One region of the Staphylococcus sp. MSU001 genome, then DNA from elsewhere that is predicted to be linked to it. Evidence: riboswitches for the same ligand, from Rfam matches in the RefSeq annotation. Region 1 holds a riboswitch; each other region holds the start of a gene.
What was found. Region 1 has a riboswitch for S-adenosylmethionine ahead of ACVBFA_RS09195 (Na+/H+ antiporter NhaC family protein). Riboswitches for the same ligand answer to the same signal wherever they lie in the genome.
Positions count from the first base shown of each region.

Region 2: it holds a riboswitch for S-adenosylmethionine, as region 1 does, so the genes downstream of both, metK (methionine adenosyltransferase) here and ACVBFA_RS09195 (Na+/H+ antiporter NhaC family protein) in region 1, are expected to answer to the same signal.
Region 3: it holds a riboswitch for S-adenosylmethionine, as region 1 does, so the genes downstream of both, ACVBFA_RS08270 (methionine ABC transporter ATP-binding protein) here and ACVBFA_RS09195 (Na+/H+ antiporter NhaC family protein) in region 1, are expected to answer to the same signal.

Region 1 covers NZ_JBRIKK010000018.1:24,274-30,713, forward strand. The annotation lists gene ACVBFA_RS09180 (SDR family oxidoreductase) at 1-247, shown strand, start outside; gene ACVBFA_RS09185 (flavin reductase family protein) at 529-1,140, shown strand; gene ACVBFA_RS09190 (hypothetical protein) at 1,184-1,771, shown strand; SAM riboswitch class I at 1,847-1,943, shown strand; gene ACVBFA_RS09195 (Na+/H+ antiporter NhaC family protein) at 2,077-3,378, shown strand; gene ACVBFA_RS09200 (SRPBCC family protein) at 3,675-4,187, shown strand; gene ACVBFA_RS09205 (MurR/RpiR family transcriptional regulator) at 4,332-5,093, opposite strand; gene ACVBFA_RS09210 (alpha-glucoside-specific PTS transporter subunit IIBC) at 5,291-6,440, shown strand, end outside.
Region 2 covers NZ_JBRIKK010000021.1:1,168-7,607, reverse strand. The annotation lists gene menE (o-succinylbenzoate--CoA ligase) at 1-587, shown strand, start outside; gene menC (o-succinylbenzoate synthase) at 577-1,578, shown strand; gene yidD (membrane protein insertion efficiency factor YidD) at 1,575-1,823, opposite strand; gene ytkD (RNA deprotection pyrophosphohydrolase) at 1,894-2,361, shown strand; gene ACVBFA_RS09825 (alpha/beta hydrolase family protein) at 2,348-3,136, shown strand; gene pckA (phosphoenolpyruvate carboxykinase (ATP)) at 3,363-4,955, opposite strand; SAM riboswitch class I at 5,107-5,216, shown strand; gene metK (methionine adenosyltransferase) at 5,325-6,440, shown strand, end outside.
Region 3 covers NZ_JBRIKK010000015.1:48,345-54,784, reverse strand. The annotation lists gene ACVBFA_RS08290 (arsenate reductase family protein) at 1-165, shown strand, start outside; gene gcvH (glycine cleavage system protein GcvH) at 339-719, shown strand; gene ACVBFA_RS08280 (toprim domain-containing protein) at 979-1,365, shown strand; gene ACVBFA_RS08275 (thioredoxin family protein) at 1,358-1,654, shown strand; SAM riboswitch class I at 1,712-1,814, shown strand; gene ACVBFA_RS08270 (methionine ABC transporter ATP-binding protein) at 1,908-2,933, shown strand; gene ACVBFA_RS08265 (methionine ABC transporter permease) at 2,926-3,621, shown strand; gene ACVBFA_RS08260 (MetQ/NlpA family ABC transporter substrate-binding protein) at 3,642-4,454, shown strand; gene ACVBFA_RS08255 (CsbD family protein) at 5,058-5,249, shown strand; gene ACVBFA_RS08250 (DUF368 domain-containing protein) at 5,314-6,174, opposite strand.

The DNA.
Region 1 (6,440 bases):
TTCAGCCGAATTGGGTCCTAAAGGTATTCGTGTTAACTGTGTTGCGCCTGGACCGTTTTGGTCACCACTTCAAATTGTCGGTGGCCAACCACAAAGCGCTATACCTACTTTTGGGCAAAACACACCGTTAGGACGTGCTGGTCAGCCTGTTGAATGTGCTGGGATATATGTGTTATTGGCTTCTGATGATGCAAGTTATATTACTGGTCAAGTATATGGTGTGACTGGTGGGACTCAAATAGATTAAATTAACTATAGCATATTAATTAGTATATATTTTCAAAGTGAAAGCACGACGAAGGTGCTAAACATCTTACAAAACTATACAGTTTAATATAAGATTTGTTTATGATAATAAGCGCCTAGGACAAATATCAATGTCCTAGGTTTTTTATCTTATAGGCAAACAGTGATTCAATTGAATATACGATCTTCTTTAACTCTTTTTCAATTTTGTCTACAAAGGGACAACAATAGTTAAATAGTAAATTTTATACTTTAAATAAAAATTGATTGGATTGATTGATAGTGAAAAAAATAAAAGCTGAAACACTTTCAGATAAGCAAAATTACAAATTACTTAGTGGAAGTATCATACCTAGGCCGATAGCATTTGTAACTACTCAAAATTTAAAAGGGGATATCAACGCAGCCCCGTTTAGTTTTTTTAATGTAGTTAATCATACACCACCTATGATCGCAATTGCTGTTCAACGTACAAATGGAAATAGAAAAGACACCTCAATAAATATAGAACAATCAGGTGAGTTTGTTGTGCATATTACTGATGAGGCTATTGTTAATGATGTGAATGAAACTGCTGCCCCGTTAGAATATGGTGTTAATGAACTTAAGAGAACTTCTCTAAGTATGATTGATTCTGATTTAATTAATGTTCCAGCAATCAAAGAAGCAAAAGTAAGGTTTGAGTGTAAGCTTCATCAAATAGTACAATTGGGCAACAAAGATAACGGGAGTGATTTGATAATTGGTGAAATTGTCATGTACCATATTGATGAAGAAGTTTATTTTGAAGATAGTAAAATTGATGCAAATCAATTAAATCCGGTAGCTAGGTTAGCTGGAAATGATTACTCTTTGTTAGGTCAAACATTTACAGTTAATCGTCCTACTTCATAAAGATAAAAAGATATTTACAAATATCATTTTAAGGGTGTCATTGATGAAAGCATATCTATATAAATTCATGCCGTTGCTCATTTTAGTTATAGGACTGATTGTCTTATACGTTATTAATGATTATCCCATATTGTTACATGTCATAGTGATTATTACTTTTATAACGAGTGGATTGAAAAATGTATATTTTGTTAATAATAATATTAGAAATCATATTATATGGATGAGCCCTAAACTCGATCGTATCCTTGGTATGCTTTCGGGCATACTATATTCTGGTATTTACGTGGTTAGCTTTATAGAGCAACAGCCTTTATGGATAGTGATACTTATTCTGGTATTAACAGTGGGTACTGCAGTTTTATTAGAAACGAAATTACATATTACATCATCTCAATTAGAGGAGAGGTTATCATCTGAACGGATAAAACGTAAAGTAATATCAAGACATAAGGCACAACGTCTTAAGAATATATTTTTTACTGTGATTGTTGTAGTAATCATTTCAATGCTCATATCATTATATTTAAAGTTAATGGTTATTTTTGGACTTGCATTAGCGATATTCATCTTTGCATCAATAAGTGTGGCTATTTTTGAAAAATACTTTACTATTATTGAAAATATGTAAACTATTATTAAAATATTTAAAATAATAAGTGTTGACGTTATTGCAAATATCTTGTAACGTTAAACACAATTCAATAACTTATCAAGAGAAGTGGAGGGACTGGCCCAAAGAAGCTTCGGCAACATTGTATCATGTGCCAATTCCAGTAACCGAGAAGGTTAGAAGATAAGGTTAAACACGATGTTAACTGAGACTGGGGCATGATTACGTGCCCTGGTTTTTTATTTTTGAGTTATTGATTAAATAGATAGGAATTTTTTAGTATAAAATTTATCAATCCATTATACGGGAAAGTAGGTTAGATTATGAAAGAGATGAAGAATGGCAATGCTTGGGCATTAATTCCTTTATTGTTATTTGTCTTACTATTTCTAGGTGTTGGTATTATTTCTGGTGATTTTACCACTATGCCATTAAATGTTGCTATTACAATTACTGTTATTGTTGCCTTACTGATGAATCGCAAGGAAACTTTTGCGAAAAAAGTAGAGGTATTTACAAAAGGTGCAGGTCACTCTAATATCATTTTGATGATGCTTATTTTTATCCTTGCTGGAGCTTTTTCGACGACTGCTGAAAAAATGGGTGGCGTGTCATCTACAGTTAATTTAGGCTTATCACTTATTCCTCAAAATTTAATAATTGTTGGACTATTTATTATTTGTATGTTTGTATCAATTTCAATGGGAACTTCTGTCGGCACAGTTGCAGCTATTGCACCAGTAGGTTTTGGATTTGCACAAGCAACAGATGTACCAGCTGCATTAGCCATGGCAACAGTTGTTGGGGGAGCGATGTTTGGTGATAATCTATCTATGATTTCTGATACCACTATTGCAGCAGTAAGAACACAAAAAACAAAAATGAGTGATAAATTTAAAGTCAATTTTAAAATTGTATTACCAGGTGCGATTATTACAATCATTATTTTATTCTTTTTAACAAATGGTATTTCCATAGATCATACTAAAAACTATGATTATAATTTAATTAAAGTTATACCATACTTGTTAGTTTTGATTCTTGCGTTAGTTGGTATTAATGTAATTATTGTATTAATAGGAGGTACTGTATTAGCCGGTATAATTGGACTGATTGATGGTTCTTTTGGTTGGAATGGCCTTTTAAATGCTATTTCTAAAGGGATTATCGGAATGGAAGATATTGCTATGATTGCATTGCTTATAGGCGGTCTAGTAGGAATTATTCAACATAATGGTGGTATTGATTGGTTGCTTAATTTTGTAAGGTCAAAAGTAAAATCAAAGCGTGGTGCAGAACTAGGTATAGCGAGTTTAGTGAGTGCAGCTGACATTTCAACAGCAAATAATACAATTTCTATTATTATGGCTGGACCATTAGCTAAAAATATTGCTGATGAATATGATGTCGATCCAAGGAAATCAGCAAGTATATTAGATATCTTTGGTGGGTGTTTTCAAGGATTATTACCATACAGCCCGCAAGTGATTTCAGCAGCAGGTGTAGCCGGAATTTCCCCATTCCTAATGTTACAATATAGTATTTATCCAATATTATTAGGTGTTTGTGGATTAGTAGCAATTATTTTAAGAGTACCTCGTTTAAATCAATCGTCAAAGAAATAAAATACGACCCATAGTATATATTGGCTGTCAACAATCTTATGATTGTTGACAGTTTTATAATGATTCTTTGATACTCACCATCTGTATCTTATTTTTAAGTTGAGTATCAAGCAATTTAGAATAGTAGTAAAATGTTGATAAGGACAAGACTATACACTCAATCTTGAATTTAAAAAGTTAAAAATCACTAAAATTATAAGTTTTATTTAATATAATTTAATTTTATAGAGCTCAAAGTTTGTGACCTAGCTCAAATACGTTAAAATAGTATTAAGAGTGAAAGTAGGTGAAATGAAATGGCAAAATATAATGTGGAAAATGAATATGTTGAAATCGACATTGAGAGATTACTTAAATATACACCAGAGGTCGTTTATGAGGCATGGACAAAAACAGATATCTTAAAAAAATGGTTTATGACCACACAACGCACGAATAAATCGTTTGATGCAGATATTCAAGAGGGAGGAAAGTATCGCATCATTGATAGTAGAAATGGTAAACAAAACATCATAGAAGGTACATATGAAGAGTTAGTTTTAGATGAATATATCAAGATGACGATTGGAATGCCAGGACTAAGTGAGGAAGAGGATGTCATTGAAGTAGAGTTCTTTGAAAGAGAGAATGGCGGGACTCAAATGTTCTTTTACTATCGCTCTTTTATTGAAAAGGAAAGACGTTTAACAACATTAGAATATAAGCAAAAGAAAAAAGAATATCATGATTCAACAGCACATGGATTTGAATTGATGATTGATCAAATGCAAAATGTGATAGATGAAATTGAGGAACAGCGTCATAACTAAACTAAAAAGCCTGGGACAACAAAAGTTGTTGTTCCAGGCTTTTTAACGTTTTAATAGTCATTGTCTAAGTTGAAAATGGAAATGCCAAATAATATTTATATGTAAAGTGAGAATTGCATTCAATGATAATGATGACTCACTTTCCTATGTTAATTCATGATTCTCTTTATATTCGTTATATTTTCTTAGTAGTGTTTCAAAGAAAATGTGATAACTAATAAAACTGGAATAATCGGTACCATCGTTTAAATAGAAGGTATTGCTTGAAACATAGACATTGTAATCAGCTTGTTGTGCCAATGTATTGTCCTTCATTGTTGTTACGGAAATAAAATATTTTTGTCTCAGTTGAAGCAATTGTGTGACTTCTTTAAGTTGATGTGTTTCGCCAGAAAGTGAAATAATGAAAAACAAATCTTCAGGAATTGTCTTGTTTAACACCATCTTTAGTTCATGAACATCATGTAACAATATAATATTTTTATGCATAGTCAACAGTATACGTTGTGCTTCTTCAGCGACATTCATCTGTGCACGTCCAGTACCATATAAGTATATTGTTGTAGCATGATGCATTTTGTGAGTTAATAAACGATAATCAATACGTTCTAAATAGTTGAATGTATTTTCAATTTCTTGTTTAAATTGCTCCATAGAATCAGAAGGAAGTTGATGATTCTTACTATCTTCAAATTTTAAAAAGGATTTAAAATCACTATAACCATCAAAACCTAGTTTACGAGTGAAGCGATGAATCGTAGCATTTGAAGCATGTGTCTGTGAGGCTAAATCTTGTATTTTCATATTTTTACAAACATCTATATGTGTATTAACATAATGTGCAATTTGTATATCATTATCATTTAATTGATCGAAATTAGAGTTTACTCGTTCATCTAAAATCATCTTAACACCTCATCATTGAAAATATTTTCTTTATATGAAAATATAATCTAATTATACAAAAATGTTTCAAAGTGCGTCAACGTCATTGTCATTATGTAAGCGTTTACTATATATTGGTAATAACTTATTAAATAAAGAGCAATAAAGGTAAACATATATTAGTTATCATAGTTAAGGGAAGAGGGAGGTATTCAAAAATGAATGCAATTAAACGATTTGGTAGTGCAATGATAGTACCTGTTTTGATGTTTGCTTTCTTCGGTATTGTTTTGGGATTCGCTACATTATTTAAAAATCCAACCATCATGGGAGGCTTAGCTGAACAGCATACATTTTGGTTTAAATTTTGGTCTGTTATTGAATCAGGTGGTTGGGTAATATTTACACATATGGAAATTGTCTTTGTAGTTGGTTTACCGTTATCTCTTGCTAAAAAAGCTCCAGGACATGCAGCTTTAGCAGCTCTAATGGGATATTTAATGTTTAACACTTTTATCAATGCAATTTTAACTCAATGGCCACATACTTTTGGCGCTAATTTAAAAAAAGGTGTAGAAAACACAACAGGATTAAAATCGATTGCAGGTATTGAAACGTTAGATACCAATATTTTAGGTGCAATCATTATATCAGGAATAATAACGTGGATACATAATAGATATTACAGTAAGCGTTTACCTGAAATGTTAGGTGTATTTCAAGGATTAACATTTGTTGTAACAATCTCTTTCTTTGTCATGCTACCAGTGGCAGCAATCACATGTGTTGTTTGGCCAACGATTCAACACGGTATTGCTTCAATTCAATATTTTATTGTTGCATCAGGATATATAGGTGTTTGGTTATATCATTTCTTAGAACGTGTACTAATACCTACAGGATTGCATCATTTTATCTATGCACCAATCGAAGTAGGTCCAGTAGTTGTTAATCATGGTTTGAAAGCAGAATGGTTGCAACACTTAAATCAGTTTGCCGAAAGTAACAAACCACTTAAAGAACAATTTCCATATGGTTTTATGTTGCAAGGAAATGGCAAAGTTTTTGGTTGCCTAGGTATAGCATTGGCAATGTATGCAACTACACCAAAAGAAAATCGTAAAAAAGTTGCTGCATTATTAATACCAGCAACACTTACGGCAGTAGTAGCTGGTATTACAGAACCACTTGAATTTACTTTCTTATTTATTGCGCCATTTTTATTCGTATTACATGCACTACTAGCAGCAACTATGGATACACTGATGTATGGATTTGGTGTCGTAGGTAATATGGGTGGCGGTGTACTAGATTTTATAGCAACTAACTGGATACCTTTAGGAAAAGCACATTGGATGACATATGTCT
Region 2 (6,440 bases), on a different contig from region 1:
GCTCTCAGTTTCTAACAGCCTCACCTCAAATGTTAAAAGAACGTTTCGATACTGTTGGAAAACCAAGTGAAAATGTTGAAGTGAAAATAAAAAATCCCAACGCATATGGCCATGGAGAGTTATTAATTAAAGGTGAAAATGTGATGAATGGTTATTTATATCCCAAAGATTTAAAAGACACATTTAATAATGATGGGTATTTTCAAACTGGAGATATAGCTGAAATAGATGATGAGGGTTATGTCATGATATATGATCGGCGCAAAGATTTGATTATAAGTGGCGGAGAGAATATTTACCCTTACCAAATTGAAACAATAGCAAAAGACTTTGAAGGCATTGAAGATGCCGTATGTGTGGGAATATCAGATGATACTTGGGGGCAAGTGCCAATACTATATTATGTGACAAATCAAGATATTAATCGTAATGAATTAATAGAACATTTTGAAAATCATGTAGCTAGATATAAAATTCCTAAAAAATATTATCAGGTAGAATCTTTACCTTATACATCGACAGGTAAATTACAACGTAAAAAGGTCAAAAGTGAAGACTTGAATGAGGGAAAGAATAATGAAAGTTAAGGCAATCAATCTATATACTTATAAGGAACCTTTTAAATCACCAATTTCAACACCGAAAGTGAAGTTAACGCATCGAGAAAGTTTGTTTACGGAAATAGTAACTTATAGTGGAGAAATTTATTATGGAGAGTGTAATGCATTTTTAACTCATTGGTATGATAAAGAAACAATACTCACAGTCGCAAATAGATTAAGAAAGTGGATACCACAAGTACTTCATCAAGATATGACATCTTTTGATTCATGGTTACCTTACCTCAATCAAATGAATGATGCGCCAGCTGCTCGATCAATGGTTGTCATGGCTGTTTATCAAATGTATAACGATCTGCATGATTTTGAAGTACAATATGGTGCTACAGTTAGCGGCTTAACTAATAGTCAAATTGAAGCATTATTAGAAACAAGACCGAAACGTATTAAACTTAAATGGTCAACATCACTTATCAAAGATCTTGAAACCATACGTTTATTAAATCTTGAGTGTGATATTGCAATAGATGCAAATGAATCATTAACAAAGCCATCATTTTTACAATTAGCCAATGAAAAAACATCAGATATTATATATATTGAAGAACCTTTTAAAATTCTAGAAGATTTAAATGATATTGATATGTCTATTTTTCCTAGAATTGCCATCGATGAAAAGGCACTTTCTATAGAAAAAATACAATCAATAATTCAACAATATCCCATACAAGTCGTCGTGTTAAAACCATTTAGACTTGGAGGAATAGATAGAATGTTAGACGCCATGAAAATTTTGAAAGAAAAAAATATAAGGTTTGTAGTTGGGGGCATGTATGAGTTTGGTCTAAGTAGATATTTTACAGCAATGTTAGCTAAAGAAGGAAATTATCCGGGTGATATAACGCCACACGGTTATTATTTTGCTAATGATATCGTAGAAACAAGTGGCATATTAAAAGAGGGAATGATTTATTTCACTCCCCCTAAAGTCAAGCGTTCTTTACTTAACAAAGTTTAATGATGATGTGTGGTTTTAGAATTTTTATCCTTTTTTAATGGAACAGGATCAAAGCCACCTTTATGCAATGGATGACATTTAAGTATGCGCCGTACACCGAGATAGAGTCCTTTTAGAGCACCATGGTATTCGATGGCTTCTCTAGTGTATTGTGAACATGTTGGATAAAATCGACATGTTGGGGGTGTAAGTGGCGAAATAAAACGTTGATAAAATACAACTAGAGATAACAATATTTTTTTCAACATTGATAAAGGCCTCCAACTAAATATTTGATAAATATATTTTAACATAGGATGAGAGGAAGTGAGGAACGTGGAGTTTGAGGATAAAGATGGAAGGGTTGTAACATTGAACTATAAAAATGAAAATGATATGCCAAATGGTAATCACGTTCTTGCAATTCCTGTATACAATAGTCAGTTATTATTTACACACCATCAACAACGTGGGATAGAGTTTCCTGGTGGTAAAGTTGAAATAAGCGAACAAAGTAAAGAAGCAGTAATTAGAGAGTTATACGAAGAGACGGGTGCAATCGCAAAATTTATCTACTATTTTGCACAGTATCGTATAAAAACGGAGCATGATGAGCCGTTTATTAAGGATGTTTACTTCGTTGAAGTAAGTCATTTGGAATATGTAGATACCTATTACGAGACTTTAGGCCCTTGTCTTTATCATCATATTAATGATATTCCTTTAAATAAAAGAAGTTTTTTAATCAATGATAAGGCGATTCTTCATTGTTTGGAAAGGGTGAGAGCACTTGGATTTTATTAAGGAAAAGCGCATGCCAATCGAATATGAAACTCATTTTTTTAATGAAGTAACATATATTGTAGATTATTTAAAAGTTAAGGCTCTGATGATGATTCCGAAAAGCAAAAAAGATATCAAACGTATTGTTATATACTTAAGAGGTGGTAAAGGGCAAGTTGGAAGAGTGAGAGCCGCAAGACTTATGCAATTTGCAAATGAACATACCTTAGTTATAGGCCCATACTATAGAGGAAATAATGGAAGTGAAGGAAGAGATGAATTTTACCGTGGTGATTTAAATGATGTAACGCATTTGATTCGACTTTTAAATCAAAACTATCCTTCTGCATTTATACATATGGTAGGATTTTCACGTGGAGGTCTACAGGGATTACTTACTTTTAATGATTTGCCTGTAGATAGTTATATGATTTGGGGTGGCGTATCTGATATACATTTAATGTATGAAGAACGAGTTGATTTGAGAGGAATGTTACGACGAATGGTTGGACATCCAAAAAAAGATACGAAAGCTTATAAGAGCAGAGATGCAATGCAATTTATAAAAAAAGATAGTCCTCCTATTCTCATTATTCATGGTGGCAAAGATATTCAAGTTGGAATACACCAAGCTTATGATTTAGAAAAAAAATTAAAATCCAAAGGAACCTATTATCAAACCTATTATCAATTGGATGAAGGTCATGTACCACGACCTGCTGCGATGAGAGACGTAATTCAATATATACATCAATGGATGAACGACGTCGAAAATAAAAATTTAAATATATTGTGACAATGGATTATACATGTTGATGATAACAATGTATATATTAGGAATAATTAGATATTAAATAATGAGATTGTTTGAAACTTTAGAAATGTATTATCATATATAGATATCCTCAAATAAATGTATTAATAATCCACTCGGCATTTAAATAAAAATTTAAGTGCCTGAGGTATTGAAAGCTTTCTCAGGCACAATGCTTTTAAATTTAACATATAAATGTGCATATTAATTATTGATTAAATGCACCTTTGTTGGCAATATGTTCGACTTCCTTGCCGAATTTTTTAAAGTTATTATTAAAGCGTTGAATCAAATCGTAAGCCTGTGCTTTGTAGTTATCTTTATTGTTCCAAGCATTGATAGGATTCAGAATAGTTGTAGGTACATTGTCAATCTGAACTGGAATATTTAAGCCAAATGTATCATCTTTAATATATTTAGTATTTTTTAATTTACCTGATATAGCTTGATCTACCATTTCACGAGTATAGTGTAGACTAATTCTTCGCCCTATACCATATTTGCCACCTGTCCATCCAGTATTTACTAGATATACATCAACATCATGAATATCGATTAAATTTCCAAGTAGATCAGCATACTTTGTTGGACTTAAAGGTAAGAATGGTGCACCAAAGCAAGTTGAAAACGATGGTTGAGGTTCAGTAACACCACGTTCTGTTCCAGCTAGTTTAGACGTAAACCCACTTAAGAAATGATACATTGCTTGATCTTTAGTTAGCTTTGAAATAGGAGGGATAACTCCAAATGCATCAGCGGTTAAGAATATAATCGTATTCGGATGTGCTGCCTTTGAAGGTGTAACAATATTCTCTATATAGTCAATAGGGTAGGCGGCACGAGTGTTTTCAGTATAGGTGTTATCATCAAAATCTACTGTACCGTCATCATTTGTAACTGTATTTTCTAAGATTGTTCCATATTTAATAGCATTATAAATTTGAGGCTCTTTCTGTTTAGATAAATGAATTGCTTTTGCATAACATCCACCCTCAATATTAAAAACGCCATTTTTATTCCAACCGTGTTCATCGTCACCAATTAACTTACGTTTTGGATCGGCAGAAAGCGTCGTCTTACCAGTTCCTGATAATCCAAAGAATAATGTTACATCTCCTTTTTCTCCAACATTAGCTGAACAATGCATACTCATGATATCCTGCATTGGAAGCAAATAATTCATTACAGAGAAAATACCTTTTTTCATTTCACCAGCGTATTCTGTACCACCAATTAAAATCACTTTATGTTTAAAAGATATAATGACAAATGTTTCACTATTTGTCCCATCTAATTCAGGATTAGCTTTAAAGTTAGGTGCTGAAACAATCGTAAAGTTGGGTTTTATATTTTGAGCTTCATCTATAGATTCTGGACGAATAAACATGTTACGAGCAAATAAGTTATGCCAAGCTAATTCATTTATCACCTTAAGTTTAAGACGTGACTCTTTATCGCTCCCTGCATATCCACTAAATATGTAAAGTTCATCTTTCTGATTTAAATAGTCGAGTACTTTATTGTAAAGTTTTAGAAATGTTTCTTCATCCATGGGCTGATTGATATCTCCCCAATTTATATTATCCCTATACGATGGTTCAGTGACAATAAATTTATCTTTAGGTGAACGACCAGTGTACTTACCTGTTTTAACATTTATTGCCCCCAGTTCAGTTAATTCACCCTCATGGTTTTTTAAAATTTTTTTGTATAATTGTGTTGATGATAGTTGAAAATGTGATGTAGCTTTTTCTATTAGCTGATTTATCTTAAGTGTTTCTGTGTATGTATCTATAGACATACCCAATCCCTCCATACAATAATTTATGTAAGCCCTTACATTTAGATAGTATAACACACCGATTGAATTTATCCACTTGAAAATAGAAATAGTGACAATGTATAAAATTGACAACATACTTTGAATTAGATATTATTAAGTTTAACGGATTCTCTTATCCTGAGTGGTGGAGGGACATGGACCCAATGAAACCCAGCAACCTCTTTATTTAAAGAAAGGTGCCAAACCGTTTGCAGACAAATATGGTCTGAACGATAAGAGCGAATGGACGTTTAAGAGCCTTCTCTCTATCTATATAGTGAAGAAGGCTCTTTTATTTAGCTCTCATATTTAAAGAGAATTTTCGTAATTTATTTAAAGGAGAAAATGATGACATACAATAAACGATTATTTACCTCAGAATCAGTTACTGAAGGCCATCCTGATAAAATTGCTGACCAAGTTTCAGATGCCATTCTTGATGAAATATTAAAGGATGATCCCAATGCTCGTGTAGCATGTGAAACAACAGTAACAACAGGAATGGCACTTATTTCTGGAGAAATTTCAACAACTACTTATGTAGATATTCCTAAAGTGGTAAGGGAAACGATTAAAGATATTGGTTATACTAGAGCAAAATATGGTTATGATTCACAAACAATGGCAGTGTTAACTGCGATTGATGAACAGTCACCTGATATTGCACAGGGTGTAGACAAAGCGCTTGAATATCGAAATGAAATTTCTGAAGAAGAAATTGAAGCAACAGGTGCAGGTGACCAAGGATTAATGTTTGGATACGCAACTGATGAAACAGATACGTATATGCCTCTACCTATATTCCTGTCACATCAACTTGCTAAACGATTATCTGATGTACGAAAAGATGAAATTTTAGATTATCTTCGTCCAGATGGAAAAGTACAGGTGACTGTTGAATATGATGAAGATGACCAACCTAGACGTATTGATACCATTGTTGTTTCTACACAACATGCTGAAGATGTAGAGTTAGCACAAATCGAAAAGGACATTAAAACGCATGTTATCTACCCAACTGTAGATAAAGCTTTATTAGATGAAGAAACTAAATTTTACATTAACCCGACTGGACGTTTCGTTATTGGAGGACCTCAAGGAGATGCTGGTTTGACTGGACGTAAAATTATAGTTGATACTTATGGTGGATATGCCCGTCATGGTGGAGGTTGTTTTAGTGGTAAAGATCCTACTAAAGTAGATCGTTCGGCAGCTTATGCTGCAAGATATGTAGCTAAAAATATTGTTGCAGCTGGTTTAGCTAAACAATGTGAAGTACAACTTGCATATGCAATCGGTGTAGCAGAACCCGTTTCTATTTCAATTAATACGTTTGATACTGGAAAGGTTTCAGAAGCACGTTTAGTTGAAGCTGTAAGAAAGCATTTTGATTTAAGACCAGCAGGTATCATTAAAATGTTAGACTTAAAACAACCGATATATAAACAAACAGCAGCGTATGGT
Region 3 (6,440 bases), on a different contig from region 1:
TATCGCGAATTAAATTTAAAAGAGAAACTTAAAAATATGTCTGATGATGAAAAACTAGAACTACTTGCTTCAGATGGAATGTTGGTTAAACGTCCATTAGCTATCTCTGGTAACCATTTGACTTTAGGATTTAAAGAAAATGAGTATCAACACCAATGGTTATAGGTGTGATATTAAATTAGAGAAAGTGAACATTAATAAAAAAATATAAATTAAAATGGTGTTTTGTATATTTAAAAACGAATTTTAATTCATTTATTCTTTGTAATAATAGTTGAATGAATAATATGTGTGTGGCATCATTAAATTGTAATTAAATTAATCAGGAGGGGATTTTCGTGGCAGTACCGAGCGAATTTAAATATTCTAAAGAGCATGAGTGGGTTAAAATTGAAAATAATGTAGCAACAATTGGTATTACAGAATACGCACAAAACGAATTAGGTGATATCGTATTTGTTGAGCTACCTGAAACTGAAGATGAATTAAATGAAGGTGACACATTCGGTAGTGTTGAATCAGTAAAAACAGTATCAGAGTTGTATGCGCCAATTTCTGGGAAAATTGTTGAAGTTAATGAAGAATTGGAAGATAGCCCAGAATTTGTAAATGAATCACCATACGAAAAAGCATGGATGGTTAAAATTGAAATTAGTGACGATAGTCAATTAGAAGAATTATTATCAGCAGATCAATACTCAGAAATGATTGGTGAATAATGATTACAAACTCCTCGATTAGATTTAATCAAGGAGTTTTTTTAGAAGGAATAACTTTAATCAGAAACGTAAGCCAAGGTTCATGCATGAGTGACACTAACAATTGAAAATTGCAGTAAAAAAGAGGAACGTTTGAGCAAGGCTCAAGCATAAGTGACACTAGCAATTGAAAATTGTAGTGTCACTAAATGTTTAGGTTTTGGGGATTTTGTGAATGATGATAGTGACAGTTACTTTGACGCTTAGAAGGTGGATTGACATGGCTATTGTAAATAAGGTTATTATTGTCGAAGGTAAATCGGATAAGAAGAGAGTACAACAAGTGATCGCTGAACCTGTAAACATCATTTGTACACATGGCACTATGAGTATAGATAAGATAGACAACATGATAGAAACACTTTATGACAAACAAGTTTATGTTCTTGCCGATTCTGATGATGAGGGTGAAAAAATTAGAAAATGGTTTAAACGTTATTTAAGCGAAAGTGAACATATTTATGTTGATAAAACGTTTTGTGAAGTTGCTAAGTGCCCCAAAAATTATTTAGCACATGTATTAAGTAGATATGGTTTTAATGTAAAAAAAGAAAAGAAACTTATGAATAATTTAAAAACTGAAAGGCTAGTTTTAGTAAATGAATAAATTGAAGGATATTGAAGACATAACTGTTAATTTTAATAAAGATAAACATCTCATATTTGGTTATACACCAATGTGTGGAACATGTAAGATTTCTGAAAGGATGTTGGATATTGCTAATGAAATCTTACAATTGCCAATAAAAAAAATAGATCTTAATTTTCATCCTGAATGGAGTAAAGAGAAACAAATTATGTCTGTTCCTGTATTGCTGCTTATGCGTAGAGATGAAGAGATAAAAAGAATCTATGCATTTCAGTCAGTTACTTATTTGTTAGAAAATTTAAAATAATTATTGACGAAACATTAGTACGATGGTAGGATTAATACAAATTAAATAATGCTTTAACTCTTATCGAGAGAGGTGGAGGGATGTGCCCTAAGAAGCCCGGCAACCGTCTAAAATAGAAATGGTGCCAATTCACATAAAGTATAACTTTAGAAGATGAGAGAAAGAACATTTCAACAAATGCTTTCTCAAATTTTCTAAAAATTGAGAAAGCATTTTTAATTTGATTACTAAGCAACATAAGGAGGCTATTAACGTGATTAAGCTAAACCAAATTGTTAAACGCTATCATACCAAGGACAAAGATGTTCTTGCTGTTGATCACGTTGATTTAAACATTGAATCCGGCTCTATTTTTGGTGTGATTGGTTTCTCAGGAGCTGGTAAAAGTACGCTCATAAGAATGTTTAACAACTTAGAATCTCCAACGTCAGGTGAAATCATTATAGATGGAGACAATATAAGTCAATTATCTAAATCACAGTTACGAAAAAAACGACAAAAGGTGAGTATGATTTTTCAACATTTTAACTTGCTATGGTCAAGAAATGTATTGAAAAATGTAACATTTCCATTAGAAATTGCTGGCGTTCCAAGTGGTCGAGCTAAACAAAAAGCATTGGAACTTATTGAACTTGTCGGTCTAAAAGGTCGAGAAAGTGCGTATCCGTCTGAATTATCAGGCGGACAAAAACAAAGAGTGGGTATTGCGAGAGCATTAGCTAATGATCCAGATGTATTGTTATGTGATGAGGCGACAAGTGCATTAGATCCACAAACTACAGATGAAATTCTAGATTTATTATTGAAGGTAAGGGAACAACAAAATCTAACTATTGTACTTATAACACATGAAATGCATGTTATACGAAGAATTTGTGATGAAGTTGCTGTAATGGAAAACGGTAAAGTTATTGAACAAGGAGCGGTAAGTAAAGTATTTGAGAATCCACAACATGAAGTAACGAAACGTTTTGTGAAAGATGATTTAAACGATGATTTTGAAGATTCTTTAGAGTATTTGGAGCCATTAGATCATGATGCATATATTGTGAGGTTAAACTTTACTGGTGATAATACGACTGAGCCTATCATATCTTATATGACGAAGACACATAACATAGATGTGAATATTCTTGAAGCGGATATTAAGAATACTAAAAACGGTTCGCTTGGATTTTTAGTTATTCACATACCACATATAAGTGAGGAACATTTCAAGCAATTTAAACATAATCTTCACGAACAACACGTTAATGTGGAGGTGCTAAGACATGGGTAAATCTTACGGTGAAATATTTCATGAAATGGTGACAATGCCGAATGTTCAGTGGCCAGAGGTTTGGCAAGCAATTTTAGAAACTCTATATATGACTGTTGTTTCGACACTTTTTGCATTTGTCTTTGGACTTATATTAGGGGTATTACTCTTTTTATCTGCGAAAAGTAACTCATTGGCTGCTAAGATTTTCTACACGATTGTGTCATTCATTGTTAATTTATTTAGAGCAATTCCATTTATCATATTAATTTTACTGTTAATTCCATTTACAAGTGTACTTCTCGGAACAATCAGTGGTCCAACTGGTGCATTACCAGCACTTATTATTGGTGCAGCGCCATTCTACGCTAGATTGGTCGAGATTGCTTTTAAAGAAATTGATAAAGGTGTTATAGAAGCTGCTTGGTCAATGGGAGCGAACACTTGGATAGTTGTGAGAAAAGTACTACTTCCTGAAGCAATGCCTGCATTAGTCTCAGGTATTACCGTTACTGCAATTGCTTTGGTAGGTTCTACAGCTATTGCAGGTGTTATTGGCGCAGGTGGTTTAGGTAATTTAGCATATTTAACAGGATTTACTCGAAATCAAAATGATGTCATTTTAGTTTCAACAGTATTTATTTTAATTATTGTATTTATAATCCAGTTCCTAGGGGATTGGCTTACAAATAAAATCGATAAACGCTAAAGAAAAGGGGATTATATTCTATGAAAAAATTATTCGGAATTATTTTAGTATTGGCTTTAACGATTGCCTTAGCTGCATGTGGTGGAGGTAAAGATAAGGAAAAAACTATCACAGTAGGTGCATCTCCAGCACCACACGCTGAAATTTTAGAAAAAGCAAAACCATTATTGAAGAAAAAAGGTTATGATTTAAAAATCAAACCAATTAACGATTACACAACGCCTAATAAATTATTAGACAAAGGTGAAATCGATGCGAACTTCTTCCAACATACACCATATTTAAATACTGAAAGTAAAGAAAAAGGGTATAAAATTGAATCGGCTGGGAATGTTGAATTAGAACCTATGGCTGTATACTCAAAAAAATATAAAAGCTTAAAAGATCTACCTAAAGGTGCAACAGTATATGTATCAAATAACCCAGCTGAACAAGGTCGTTTCTTAAAATTCTTTGTAGATGAAGGTCTTATTAAACTTAAAAAAGGCGTTAAAATTGAAAATGCTAAATTTGATGACATAACTGAAAACAAAAAAGATATTAAATTTAACAACAAACAATCAGCAGAATATTTACCAAAAATCTATCAAAATCAAGACGCTGACGCAGTAATCATTAATTCTAACTATGCGATTGACCAAAAATTAAGTCCTAAAAAAGATTCGATTGCTTTAGAATCTCCTAAAGATAACCCATATGCAAATTTAATTGCAGTTAAAAAAGGTCATAAAAATGATGAAAATATCAAAGTATTAATGGAAGTGCTACAATCTAAAGAAATTCAAGATTATATTAAAGATAAGTATGATGGAGCTGTCGTACCTGCTAAGTAAATAGCAAACAATTAATAATATTTAATCGTTTGTCACATGATTATACAAAAACACGTAGATGATTTAATATAAAATCATTTACGTGTTTTTTGCTATTGAACCTTTAATTTTTAACTCACTTTTGTTAGACATTTTAACTTCCATAAACATTTTTCTGTGATTATAGTTATCTAACAATGACTATTATTCACTAGCCATATTTTTAGAATAGGAAGCTTTGTAAGAGGTAAAGCCAATGGTCTTTATACGCACAACATATCTATAATTATTTAAATATTATCACGGTATAAAATACCAACACTTACACCGCTATATCCCATTTGGTAATCAAATTTGATAATTTCAATTTGTGGATGTGATTTTAAAAATTGATTTACTTTTTTTATCTAACCCTTTTTCAGTAATCGCTTTAATAGTAATAAATTTCATAAAATATACCAACCCAACTTATAATTATTTTATATTCAATATACTATAATCTACTGTAAATTTATAGTTTCTTTCGTAAAATCATCTGTATGTGAAAAAAATTCATAAAAGATGTTTAGCTCATAAATAAGAGGGTAACAATATTAATAAGTTAAGCATAAGGAGGAATTTTAAATGGCTGAAGATAAATTTGAACAAGCTAAAGGTAATATTAAAGAAACAGTAGGTAATGCTACTGATAATAAAGAATTAGAAAAAGATGGTAAAGGTGACAAAGCTTCTGGTAAAGCAAAAGAAGCTGTAGAAAACGTTAAAGAAAAAGCAAATGACGTTATTGATAAATTTAAAGGTAATAAAGGTGACTAATAATAGTCCTTATAATTTAGCCCTCATGTACTCTAAGGTATATGAGGGCTTGTTTGTGTATATATCAAAATGATGCTTCATTTTTTGCTGTAATTTTACCAAGAACATAGCTTACTAAGAAGCCAGTGACCAATAGGAAAAATGATATGATCCATTGGATTAAGTCTTTCGGGAATCCAGGGAAAACTGCATACAACGATCCAATCACAAAGCCTATTATCAAAGCAAAGGTCATTGTAGGGTGTTGATGTAGACAATATTGAATTAATCGACTTGAAATCATAAATCCAGTGACAATACCGAAACCTACTATTAATATGATAGGTAATGCATTTAAATTAAAATGAAGTAGTTCAGAGATGGCATACATTAGCGTCCCATATACTCCGAAGACAAGTAACATAAATGATCCAGAAATGCCCGGTAATAACATAGCACTTGAAGCGAAAACACCTGCGATAAAATATTTAATGATAAGACTGAAAGATAAAGTAAGTGTTTCACCTGTATGCTTGTCCCCATTATTAAGCAATGCGAAAACGACTATAATAGCAATACCTAATAATAGAATAGAATAATGTATTATACTGAAATTTTTTTTGAAATTAGAGACGGTTAATAAATAAGGGATGATACCGAGAATCAAACCTGTAAAAAATAACATAGTAGGAATATGATGTTGACTAAGCAAATAATTAAATAATTGACTTAATAGTCCTATAGCTATTAGCATTCCTATTAAAATAGGTAGTAAAAATTTTAAGCTAGGCCAAAATCGTCTTGAAAACAAACCACTAATTGAGCTAATAAAGTCTTCATAAATTCCAAGTAATAAAGCGATAGTCCCTCCACTTACACCTGGGACGAGATCACTTGTGCCCATACCAAAACCTTTAAATATATTTATCCATTTGAATTTTTTCATAATAAACTCCTTTCAAGAAAATTTTAAAGGTTAAAGTGCATAATATCACATTATTTGAACTTCTTGGGATATTTTTCTTTTTGTCTAAAGATTGGCTATTGAGAAAGTGAGCTTGCCATTATCATTTAAAAAATTTCAGAACGATTACATAAAAATAATTATTGTTAAATAATAAATCTAAATAAGTGTTTTAAAAAGTTTATATTAGCGACTAAGTACGTTATAATGAAGTGGATTGAAATTCAATGAGTCTTTTTGACTATAGA